2 regions of the Niabella ginsenosidivorans genome follow, and region 2 is predicted to be linked to the other one. Evidence: riboswitches for the same ligand, from Rfam matches in the RefSeq annotation. Region 2 holds a riboswitch; the other holds the start of a gene.
What was found. Region 2 has a riboswitch for S-adenosylmethionine ahead of A8C56_RS25295 (PLP-dependent transferase). Riboswitches for the same ligand answer to the same signal wherever they lie in the genome.

Region 1: another riboswitch for S-adenosylmethionine. It lies ahead of A8C56_RS12880 (trans-sulfuration enzyme family protein); the one in region 2 lies ahead of A8C56_RS25295 (PLP-dependent transferase).

What each region holds. Positions count from the first base shown of each region.
Region 1 is NZ_CP015772.1:3,087,958-3,093,812, reverse strand. It holds gene A8C56_RS12895 (DinB family protein) at 1-70, opposite strand, end outside; gene A8C56_RS12890 (DJ-1/PfpI family protein) at 249-842, opposite strand; gene A8C56_RS24490 (hypothetical protein) at 911-1,063, shown strand; gene A8C56_RS12885 (aldo/keto reductase) at 1,150-2,103, shown strand; gene A8C56_RS12880 (trans-sulfuration enzyme family protein) at 2,172-3,338, opposite strand; SAM riboswitch class I at 3,482-3,592, opposite strand; gene A8C56_RS12870 (tRNA1(Val) (adenine(37)-N6)-methyltransferase) at 4,088-4,798, shown strand; gene A8C56_RS12865 (HAD-IIIA family hydrolase) at 4,799-5,855, opposite strand, start outside.
Region 2 is NZ_CP015772.1:3,266,442-3,272,296, forward strand. It holds gene pckA (phosphoenolpyruvate carboxykinase (ATP)) at 241-1,845, opposite strand; SAM riboswitch class I at 2,341-2,457, shown strand; gene A8C56_RS25295 (PLP-dependent transferase) at 2,768-2,914, shown strand; gene A8C56_RS13555 (O-acetylhomoserine aminocarboxypropyltransferase/cysteine synthase family protein) at 2,944-4,077, shown strand; gene A8C56_RS13560 (homoserine O-acetyltransferase family protein) at 4,131-5,171, shown strand; gene A8C56_RS13565 (homoserine dehydrogenase) at 5,177-5,855, shown strand, end outside.

The DNA of each region.
Region 1 (5,855 bases), 180 kb from region 2:
GATCATCAGGAACCTGGTTAATGTAACGGTCAAAGTATACCGGCATTGGATCGATTGCTGATTTGTTCATTTTATTTGGCTTGATTTATTAAACACTGATACAAATATAACTGATGAAATGGATTGAACGGCAAACTGCGGAGATATCTGCGAATCGTCAGGCCTGAATTCACGAATCAATATACGGCTGGCTGCTATGCGCGTTAAAACGGCTCGTGATGCGTACGGATCTGCTGCAACCGTTTGTTTCAGTCTGCAAAGGGATCGTTTGTCCTATCGGGGTTCCAAAGGTATTCGATCTGTGCTGCTGCAGCTTCGGCGGCTGCTGTTCCGTGCCGATCTGCTATGAATCCCAGAGTCATATCAATACCGGCAGATACCCCGGAGGAAGTATAAAACCTGCCATCCTGCATCCATCTTGCTTTGCTGATCCAGTTTACTTTGTAGCTGCTGCTCCTTGCCCAATCAAATGCGCGTTTGTTTGAGGTTGCCCGCCGGTTATCGAGTAAACCCGATTTAGCCAGTAACGCGGCACCCGTACAAACGGTAAGTATAAACGTGGCATTGGTCCCTGTTGTTCTGATGGCATTGATCAGCGCTTCATCATTGATAGCTGTTCTTGTGCCTATACCACCCGGAATGAGCAGGATGTCTATAGGACGGGTACGTTCATTTACAGGCAATGTGTTCACTGAAACATTATGCCGGTTGGAAATAACGGCGCCTGCCAATGAGTAAAAGCTCAGATAGTAATGCTCCGGAAACCGGCCAAAGACCTCAACAGGGCCGTAGACGTCCAGTGTTTCAAAATCGTTAAATAATAAAATACCTACCTGTTCCATTTACCTGTTTTTTATGCTGGTGATAGGGATGATTCCTGTTTTATTTTTTAAACAATTGCTAATGTACGATGAAATTGCCGGTGAATGACGGGGACGATGCACCTGGTGGCTACCGGGTGAGTGACATGCCTGACAGACAGGCTGGCAGGGATGCCGGGTATTATTCCGCAGCCGGTACCATATGGCCGAACAAATATACTGCTGCATTGTTTTTAAACTAATGGTATACTGTCAAATGTTAAGAACTGTTTTTAACGAAGCCTATTTTTAAAAAATGCCAACCATTAAAAAATTATAAAAACTGAACATGGAACAAAGAACATTAGGCAAAACAGATTTACAGATCGCACCAATCGTTTTTGGAGGAAATGTTTTTGGATGGACCATCGATGAACAGCAATCTTTTGAGATCCTGGATCATTTTGTAGGCGCGGGGTTTAATATGATTGATACTGCGAACCAGTATGCTTACTGGGCACCGGGTAATAAAGGCGGAGAATCAGAAACGGTTATTGGTAACTGGCTGAAGAAAACCGGTAAAAGGGATGAAGTGCTGATCGCCACAAAGGTAGGAGGCGCCCTGGCGGGGCAACCCAAGCCTAATACGGCAAAAGCGTATATCCTGGAGCAGGTGGAACTGTCACTGCAACGTTTGCAGGTAGACGTGATCGACCTGTACCAGACCCATTTTGATGACGAATCAGTACCGGTTGAAGAAACACTGGAAGCCTATGACCAGCTGATCAAACAGGGTAAGGTGCGCTGGATCGGCGCTTCCAATTTGTCGCCCCGGCGTTTGGAGGATTCGTTGAACCTAAGTGCTGAAAAAGGATTGCCGGCTTACCAGACCCTGCAGCCGGAATATAATCTGTATGCACGGGAGCAGTACGAAACAGCCTACGAGCCTGTTGCTGTAAAGCATCAGCTGGGTGTGATTACTTATTATTCGCTGGCCAGCGGATTCCTGACCGGGAAATACCGTACGGAAGCAGATATGGGAAAAAGTGTAAGAGGAGGGGGTGTTCAGAAAATGTTTGATGAAAGGGGGAAAAAGATCCTGGCGGCTTTGGATCATGTGTCCGGAGAGCTCCGCTCAACACCTGCGGCTGTAGCCCTGGCATGGCTGCTGAGCCGGCCATCTGTTACGGCGCCTATAGTGAGCGCTACCAGCCTGGAACAAATGAAAAGCTTTACAGATGCGGTGCAGCTGCAATTGCCGGAATCTTCCAGCCGGGAATTAGATGAAGCAAGCGCTTATTAAGGCAAAAAGAACCGTTCCTCCTGATGAACAAACCTGTGAGCTACGGGGAACGGTTCTCTTATTGTTCACTATACCAGTATGGCAAAATTCCTGGCCGTTTTTTTGATGGCGGTGCTCAGGTCTTCGATGAGATCGTCTGCATCTTCCAGCCCAACAGATAACCGGATGAGACTGTCTGAAACGCCCGATTGGCGGCGGATAGCAGCAGGAATGGATTTATGCGTCATTTCACAGGGCAGGCAAAGCAGGCTCTTTACACCTCCCAGGCTTTCTGCGAGTTTAAAATACCGGGTTGATTGCACCAGTTGCGTGGCAACTGCTGTTTCATCAATCCGGAGATCAAAGCTGACAACGCCTCCAAAATATTTTTGTTGCTGCCGGGCTATTGCATGGTTGGGATGTGTGGCCAGTCCCGGGTAGTACACATTATTGACAAAGCCCTGCGTGGTCAGAAAGTCGGCAATTGCCTGCGAGTTGCGGGAATGCTGCGCCACCCGCAGCGGGAGTGTTTCAATGCCCCGGATGGTGAGCCAGCTGTCAAAGGGCCCTAATATGGCACCGCTTGCATTCTGGATAAATTTTATTTTTTCTCCAAGCTCTTTTGTACGGGTTACTACCAGCCCTGCAATCACATCGCTGTGCCCTGCCAGGTATTTGGTAGCGCTGTGCACTACAAGGTCTGCTCCCAGTTCTATGGGTTTCTGCGCAGCAGGGGAAGCAAAGGTATTGTCTACGCAAACCAGGCAGCTGGCAGCTTTTGCCGTTTTTGCAATGGCCCGGATGTCTGATATCTTTAAAGTAGGATTGGTGGGCGTTTCAATCCAGATGAGCTTTGTTTTCGGAGTAATCGCTGCTGCTACATTCGTTGCATCTGTTGTGTCTGCATAATGTACAGTAATGCCCAGCTTCCGGTAAATATGTGTGAACAGCCGGAACGCGCCGCCATAAATATCGTTAACAGCTACGATCTCATCGCCGGCGCTCAGCAGTTTTATTACCGCGTCTATTGCAGCCAGCCCGCTGGCAAAGGCAAAACCGTTGCTGCCGCCTTCCAGTTCCGCAATAAGCTGCTCCAGGGCAGCCCTTGTAGGATTGTTGGTGCGGGAATAGTCATAACCTTTGTTAATGCCCGGTGCTTCCTGAACATAAGTGGATGTCTGGTAAATAGGGGTAGAGATGGCCCCGGTTAATGCGTCTGCGGGAATACTGTGCAGGATCTTTGTTTGCTCTTTCATTTTTTACTTTTTAACGATGAATAATTTTCCTGAAGATTCGTCCAGAGCAAACGATGGTGACCAGCCGGGAGCCAAAAAAATGCGCTCCTGACAAGCCAGAAGCGCATTCAAATTATTTTATCATAAATGGATGCTGTACTACTAACTTATCTTTCCATTCGCCACAGGTGAATGGTTGAAGGTGGCACCTTCCCGCTAAGCGGAGGTTGCCAAGACGTCATCGGGTCAAGTCCCTCGGTCTTTCTGGATAAGAATCTTTTCAAGAACTCTTGCAAATTTATAGACTATTGTCTGAAAGCGCCAAATTTTTTATATGAAAATTTAAAGGGTCAGTAAGTCATTGTGAATGCTTTTGCTGTTAATGATTGGGTTCCCGTTTATTGCAAAACAAATGTATTCCCCTGGCATCATCATAAAAATTCCGGCTGAAGCTCAGTACCGTACTGGTTTTCAGGATGCACAGGCCGGAATCCCCGGGGGGCATTTATTAACCATTAAAAGATCGCCCCTAAAGGGGCTTAACATAAATTTTATAACATGCTGCTACTGGTATTGTGCCCTGGTGGGGCCGGATATCCTTATTTCAGCCTCCCGAAAAGCAGTTTGTTTTTGAAGAAGGAGTGGTAAAACAGGGGCTGTTTACTTTTTTGTGTTCCCTGTCAGCATGGTTACAAAAAAAAATATTTTGCTCACCCTGCTGACCGGCTTTTCTTCTTATGCAGGAAATGAACTTTTCTGCATCTTTGCTTATGCCAAATTCTTATTTTCAGTTTAAGCAATTTGTTGTGCACCAGGAAGGCTGCTCCATGAAGGTAACAACAGATGCCTGCCTGTTCGGAGCCTGGACTGCCCGTCAGCTGACCGGCAAGTATGAGCGGATCCTTGATATTGGCACGGGCACAGGCCTGTTGAGCCTGATGATGGCCCAAAGCAATACCGCACCTATAGACGCTATTGAGATACAGAAAACCGATTTTACCCGGGCACTTGCCAATGTAAAAGCAAGCCCGTGGAGCCAGCAGATAAAAGTGCTTTACGGCGATGTGCTGGAGTACGGTTTTGATACGCGCTATGATGTTATTGTCAGCAATCCGCCATTTTATGAGGCTGACCTGAAGGGAACAAGTGCCGGCAGGAATATTGCGCATCATGATGAAGGGCTATCCCTGCATGATCTGGCAGGGGCACTGAAAAAACAGTTACAATTCGGTGGCTTGTTTTTCTTATTGTTCCCTGCAAAAAGAGAAGCGGAGCTGGCAGACGAACTGGGCCAATGCGGTCTTTTTATAAACAGGATCTGCTTTGTACAGCAAACGGCCGCTCATTCTCCTTTCAGGATCATGGTAAAAGGTTCTTTCACGAAGGTACCGGCAGTAAAACAAAGGATACTCATACGCAGCGGGAAGGAATATTCACCGGAATTTACAGCGCTTTTAAAACCTTATTATCTGCATATGTGATCAGGGCAGGCGGTCTGCCAGGGATTTAAGATCCGGAAGCTGCAGGTCAATAAAGGCATGCGGTAATGTTTCCGGTTCATTGGTGGTGGTAAGGTAGATGGTGCGCATCCCCGCGTTCTTCCCAAGTTTCATATCAGACAGGTTATTACCTACCATTATCGATTTTGAAAGATCAATATCGCTGAAGTCTTCAGTTGCCTGTAAGGCCATGCCGGGATTGGGTTTGCGGAAAAAATCCTTTGGATCAACTGCAGTGGCATAATAGATGGCAGGAATATGCCCGCCGGAATCTTTTATAGCTCCGCTCAGCAGCTCATGAATGCCATACAATGCCTGTTCATCCATCAGCCCGCGGCCGATTCCCCGCTGATTGGTAATAATAATGACGTGCTTGAAATAATGGGTGAATTTTCCAATGGCTTCGGGCACGCCTTTGTAGAATTCAAATTCTCCTTTATGCAATACATAGTTGCCCGGGCGTTCTTCATTGATCACCCCGTCCCGGTCCAGGAACAGGGTCCAGTCTTTTGTGATCCCGGACAGCTCAAAGGGTTTCGGTTGAAAGTCTTTCCCGGCCTTGGTGTAATCTGCGGGAATGCCGATGTCTATAAAATAGCCTTCTTCAACTGAGCCGCAGAATTTTCCTTCGCTAACGTACTGTTCCAGATAATCCTTCTCAAAGGAGAATTTTGATGGGAACTGTTTTGCAAAGAGCTGCGGTTTACTTACGAGGTAAACACCGGCATTGATCAGGCCCTTTTCATAATACTGTTTTTCTTTAAAACTGGTAATGTGGCCGGAGGCATCCAGCGTTACCACGCCATACCGGTCAAAATCCTGCATTGGCTTCAGCGCCAGTGTACATGCGGCTTTTGCTGTTGTATGCAGTTGGTGCATTTTCTCCGCATCAAAAGCAAAAAAGCTATCTCCGTTCATCACAAAAATATGCTCCCCATCGGCTTTTGTTAATGCCAGGTGAATGGCGCCTCCTGTTCCCAGCGGTTCCTCTTCCACACAGCATTGATATTGCAAAGCTGAAAACTCTTTTTGCAGATAG
Region 2 (5,855 bases):
TGACCGGAGGGAATGTTGCTGACGGAGCTGAAAAACTGATACCTGTTAATGGAAGCGCTTTTTTGTTTCGTATATAAAAGGGACCGGGGTTTTGGCATAGAGAGGACTCTAAAAAACAAAAAGCCGGAGATATGAGAAAAAAGATATCCCTGAGGCAACCCGCAGGAGCACACCTTAATATAAAAAAAGACCGCCTTTTACAGCGGTCCTGCATATACCTGTGTTTTAGATCTCATGCTTTTAAATGTTTGGACCAGCATTCTTTACTGCTGTAGGTACTAGGTTGGCATAACATTCAAAATTGCGCATAAATGCTTCCGCAAGATTTTTTGCCTGCGCATCATAAGCAGCAACGTCATCCCAGGTATTTCGCGGCGTCAAAATTTTTGAATCCACGCCGGGGCAGGTATCAGGTACCATCAGGCTAAAAACCGGGTCTTTATGATATTCCACCTGGTCAAGTTCCCCCTTCAATGCTGCCCGGATCATGGCTCTGGAATCAGCCAGCCGCATCCTGAAGCCGGTACCGTAAGCACCGCCTGTCCAGCCGGTATTCACCATCCATACTTTTACGCCATCCCGGCTGATCTTGTCTCCCAGCAGCGCAGCATATTTGCCGGGATGCAGAGGTATGAACGGGGCACCAAAACAGGCGCTGAATGTGGCTTTGGGCTCAGTAATGCCTGCCTCTGTTCCGGCAATTTTAGCCGTATAGCCGCTTATAAAATAATACAGCGCCTGCTCCTTTGTTAAACGGGCTATGGGCGGCAGCACCCCGTAAGCATCACAGGTTAAAAAGAAAATATTCCTGGGCGAATCGCCGCTTTCTCCGGGTACAGATTGCGCAACAAAATCAAGGGGATAAGCAACCCTTGTATTTTCTGTAATGGAGGCGTCGTCAAAATCAATAATATTGGTTCCGGGGTAGAAGGTCACATTTTCAACCAGGGCGCCTGGTTGAATGGCATTATAAATTTCCGGTTCCTTCTCTTTAGAAAGATGAATGCATTTTGCATAGCAGCCTCCTTCAAAATTAAATACCCTGGTGCTGTCCCAGCCATGTTCATCATCGCCGATCAGCCGGCGGCTGGGATCTGTGCTTAAAGTGGTTTTGCCGGTGCCGCTCAGGCCAAAGAACAGGGCTGTATCTCCTTTTTGCCCAACATTGGCGGAACAATGCATGCTTAGCACATTATGGGTTTCCGGCAGCAGGTAATTCAAAACAGAAAAGACCCCTTTCTTTATTTCACCGGTATAACTGCTGCCGGCAATAAGGATTAGTTTAAGCTTAAAACTTATAACGGTGGCGTTGGGCTGCCTTATACCACAACGCACAGGATCCAGCTCCAGCCCGGGAACAGAAAGAATATGCCATTCCGGTGCAAAATGCTCCAGTTCCCGGGCTGTGGGCCGGAGAAATAAATTATGGGCAAACAGGTTCATCCAGGGCAGCTCATTGACCACGCGGATGTTTAACCGGTATTCGGGCGCAGCGCAGGCGTAGCAATCGCGTATCCAAAGCTCGTGCTGCTGGTTTAAATAATGCTGCACATCTTCCAGTATCCGGTCAAAATACGGTTCATCAATAGGGTTATTGAAATTGCCCCAGTCAACAGTGGCAGCCGTTATCGTGTCCTTCACAATAAATTTATCCTTTGGAGACCTGCCCGTAAACCTGCCGGTACTGATCACCAACGCCCCGGTATGGCTCAACATGCCCTGTTTATTACTGAGGGTAGCTTCTACCAGTTCTTCCGGGTCAGACTGATAGTGTATGGTTTTGTTTGTGTTAAGGCCGATAGCAAGCAATTGTGCCGGCGGAATTTCAAATGGCTTTGTAAGCATGTTGGGTATTGTTTTTTTGTTTAGAGCGCAAAAATATAATTTGAAAAAATCTAAAAAAAATATATTTTAAACAAAAAAACAATTCTTTAAGAATCAATAAAACCATATATGTTAGATTTTATTCAAAAATTAAATAAAAAACTAACAATCGTTTATATACTTAATTCTCACACAGGCTTTTACGCATGACAGGCACAAGACATCATTTCAGCGAAAACCATGGATTATAAACCTGCTGTTTAAGCTGGTTGCCTGCTGTTTTTAATGGCCGGGGTTACCGAACGTTTATTGCAGCTAAAAAACGCACGCTCAGAAACAGGCCTTAACAGCAGGATGAATGACGGAGCCCGCAGTTTTAAACTGAAACCAAGAAGGAAAAGAAACAGGGCATTGAATATAAGGGGTTGTTTTTTTCTTTGCCTTCATTTTACTAACTTTGCGGCGGTCCGCCGGCCGGCGGTCAGGGTTCTTTAAAATTTTCCCGTTACTAACGGGATCTTATCAAGAAAGGCAGAGGGTTTGGCCCAATGAAGCCTTGGCAACCTGCAAAAGATCATTGAGCAAGGTGCCAATTCCAACCAGTCCGTCAGTTGGCGGATGGAGAGATAAGTCAGTCAGCTATTAAATAAGGTATTTACAATAAGAGCTCATCTGGTTTATCGGGTGGGCTTTTTTGCGGACAACACCGGCTTCCTGTTATAATTTTTTTTGAAATGAAACAAAACGCTACTAACTTCGTTGTCCTCATGAAACAAATGACAACAAGATCAATTACTGTTCATTGCATTACTTCTGTAATGTGTTGTTGCATTTGCTGTATGCCTTAGCAGGCATATACAATTATTTATCCCCGAAACGGGTTGCAGAACCCGGTATACTTTCCAGCTTAATTATCCACTTTATCTAAATTCATAAAACGATTATGAGCAACCAATTACATTTCGACACGCTACAGGTACACGCCGGTCAGCAGGCAGATCCCACTACCGGAAGCCGTGCAGTGCCTATTTACCAAACCACTTCTTATGTTTTTAAAAACGCAGAGCATGCCGCCAATCTTTTGGTCTGAGGGAATTTGGCAATATTTATACACGCATCATGAACCCCACTACGGATGTATTTGAGCAGCGTATTGCCGCGCTGGAAGGCGGAGTGGCAGCGCTGGCCACCGCATCCGGCCAGGCGGCTCAGTTCTTGGCGATCACAAACCTGTTACAGGCAGGAGAAAACTTTGTAACCTCTCCCTTTTTATACGGAGGTACGTTTAACCAGTTTAAAGTATCTTTTAAAAGGCTGGGCATTGACGTGCGTTTTGCAGCAGATGACCAGGTAGAAAGCTTCCGGCCTTTAATTGATGACAAAACGAAGGCTATTTATATTGAAACACTGGGTAATCCCAAGCTGAACGTTCCGGATTTTGAGCAGTTTGCTGCATTGGCCAAAGAATATGACCTTCCGCTGATCGTGGATAATACCTTTGGAGCGGGTGGCTATTTGTTTCAACCCATTAAATACGGCGCCAACATTGTGGTGGAAGCTGCCACCAAGTGGATCGGCGGGCACGGGACTTCTATTGGCGGTGTTATTGTGGACGGCGGTAATTACAATTGGGGCAATGGCAGGTTTCCCCAGTTTTCTGAACCATCCGAAGGTTATCACGGATTAAACTTCTGGCAGGTATTTGGAGAAGGCAACCCGCTGGGGCTGCCCAATATAGCTTTTGCCATACGCGCCCGGGTTGAGGGGCTGCGAGATTTCGGTCCGGCCCAGAGCCCGTTTAATTCCTTCTTGTTGCTGCAGGGGCTGGAAACGCTTTCACTGCGCGTACAACGTACCGTTGATAATGCGCTGGCCCTGGCAAAATGGCTGGAGCAGCATGACCAGGTCGATTTCGTCTGGTATCCGGGTCTGGAAAGCAGCCCCTACCATGAGCTGGCAAAAAAATATTTACCCAATGGTGCCGGCGGGGTATTGCAGTTTGGCATTAAAGGTGGCCTGGAAAACGGAAAAACATTTATCAACAGCTTAAAGCTGGTAAGTCACCTGGCCAATGTGGGAGATACCAAAACCCTGGCCATCCATCCCGCCTCCACTACCCACGAGCAATTGAGCGAGGAGGAAAGAAAGGCGGCCGGTGTTCTGGATAACCTTATCCGCATCAGCTCAGGCATTGAACATATTGATGATATCAAAGCAGATTTTGAACAGGCATTTGCCGCAGTATCCAAATAAACTTATCAGCGGCCTGTAAGGGTTTAAACTCCTGCAGGCCTTCTTAAGAAAGAATGCAACAAAGAACATTTACATATCCGGCTCCTTTCCAACTGGAAAGCGGGTATATTTTTCATAACCTGCGCCTGGCCTATACAACATATGGGACCATTAACGGGGATCAATCCAATATCATATGGATCTTTCATGCGCTTACCGCCAACAGCGTTCCGCATGAGTGGTGGCCGGAAATGATCGGGAAAGGAAAGATTTTTGATCCGGCAAAGGATTTTATTATCTGCGTAAATATGCCCGGCAGTTGTTATGGCAGCAGCAGCCCGCTGGATGTAGATCCTGCTACCGGCAGGCCCTACTATCATGATTTTCCCTTTTTCACGATCCGTGATATGGCAAGAGCCTACCAGCTTTTGCAAAAAGAACTTGGCATCACCCGGATAAAAATAGGCATTGGCGGCAGCACAGGCGGTCAGCAGTTACTGGAATGGGCAGTATTGGATCCGGAGTTATTTGAATACATTATTCCCTTAGCTACCAATGCAATGCATTCTCCGTGGGGCAGGGCGTTCAATGCGTCGCAGCGTTTTGCTATTGAGGCCGATCAGACCTGGCAGCGCCAATCGGACGATGCAGGATTAAAAGGTATGGAAGTGGCACGGGGCATTGCACTGCTCTCCTACCGGAATGCCACGGCTTACAATAAAACACAGTCGGAGCTTACGGATGACCTCCTGGAATCTTTCCGGAGCGAAAGCTATCAGCGCTACCAGGGAACAAAGCTGGCCGCACGTTTTAATGCATTCAGTTATTATATGCTCAGCAAAAGCATGGACAGCCATAACCTGGGCCGTGGGCGTGGCGGTGTTATAAAAGCGCTGGAATCAATAAAAGCAAAAACGCTGGTGCTGGCCCTTGAAGGCGACATCCTGTTTCCGCCGGAAGAGCAGGATTTTATAGCAGAGCACGTCCCTGATGCTATTGTGCGGCATATTCAATCCGATTACGGGCACGATGGTTTCCTGCTGGAATTTGAACAGATTACTGAAGCAATCAAAAAATTTATAACCCGTCACGCTGAAGGGGTGACAATAAAATAAAAATAATGAGCGAACATAAAGAGCTGGTGATCGGCTTATTCGGATTTGGTGTTGTAGGCGAAGGGCTTTATAAGGTATTGCAGCAAACACCGTCATTAAAGGCGGTGATCAAAAAAGTGTGTATCAAACACCCGGGCAAAAAACGGAACGCGCCTGAAGACCTTTTTACAACCGACCGCAATGCTTTATTAAATGACAGGGAGATCAACCTGATCGTAGAAGTAATTGATGATGCAAAAGCCGGTTTTGAGATTGTGAGCACGGCTTTAAAAAACGGGAAGGACGTGGTGAGCTCTTCCAAGAAGATGATCGCTGAAAACCTGAAAGAGCTGCTGAGGCTTCAGCAGGAAACAGGTGGCTCCCTGCTATATGAATCCTCGGCCTGCGCCTCCATACCGGTGATCCGTAACCTGGAGGAATATTATGATAATGACCTGCTGCACAGCATCCGCGGTATTATAAACGGCAGCACTAATTTCATCCTCACAAAAATCTTTGAAGAGCATCTTGCTTTTAAAGATGCGCTGCTGCTGGCCCAGCAGTTAGGATTCGCGGAAAGTGATCCTACGCTGGATGTTGAAGGGATAGACGCCTTGAACAAATTAACGATCCTGCTGCTGCATGCCTACGGGATCCTGGTACGCCCGGAACAGCTCCTGTTCAACGGCATCCAGAACATTGCCA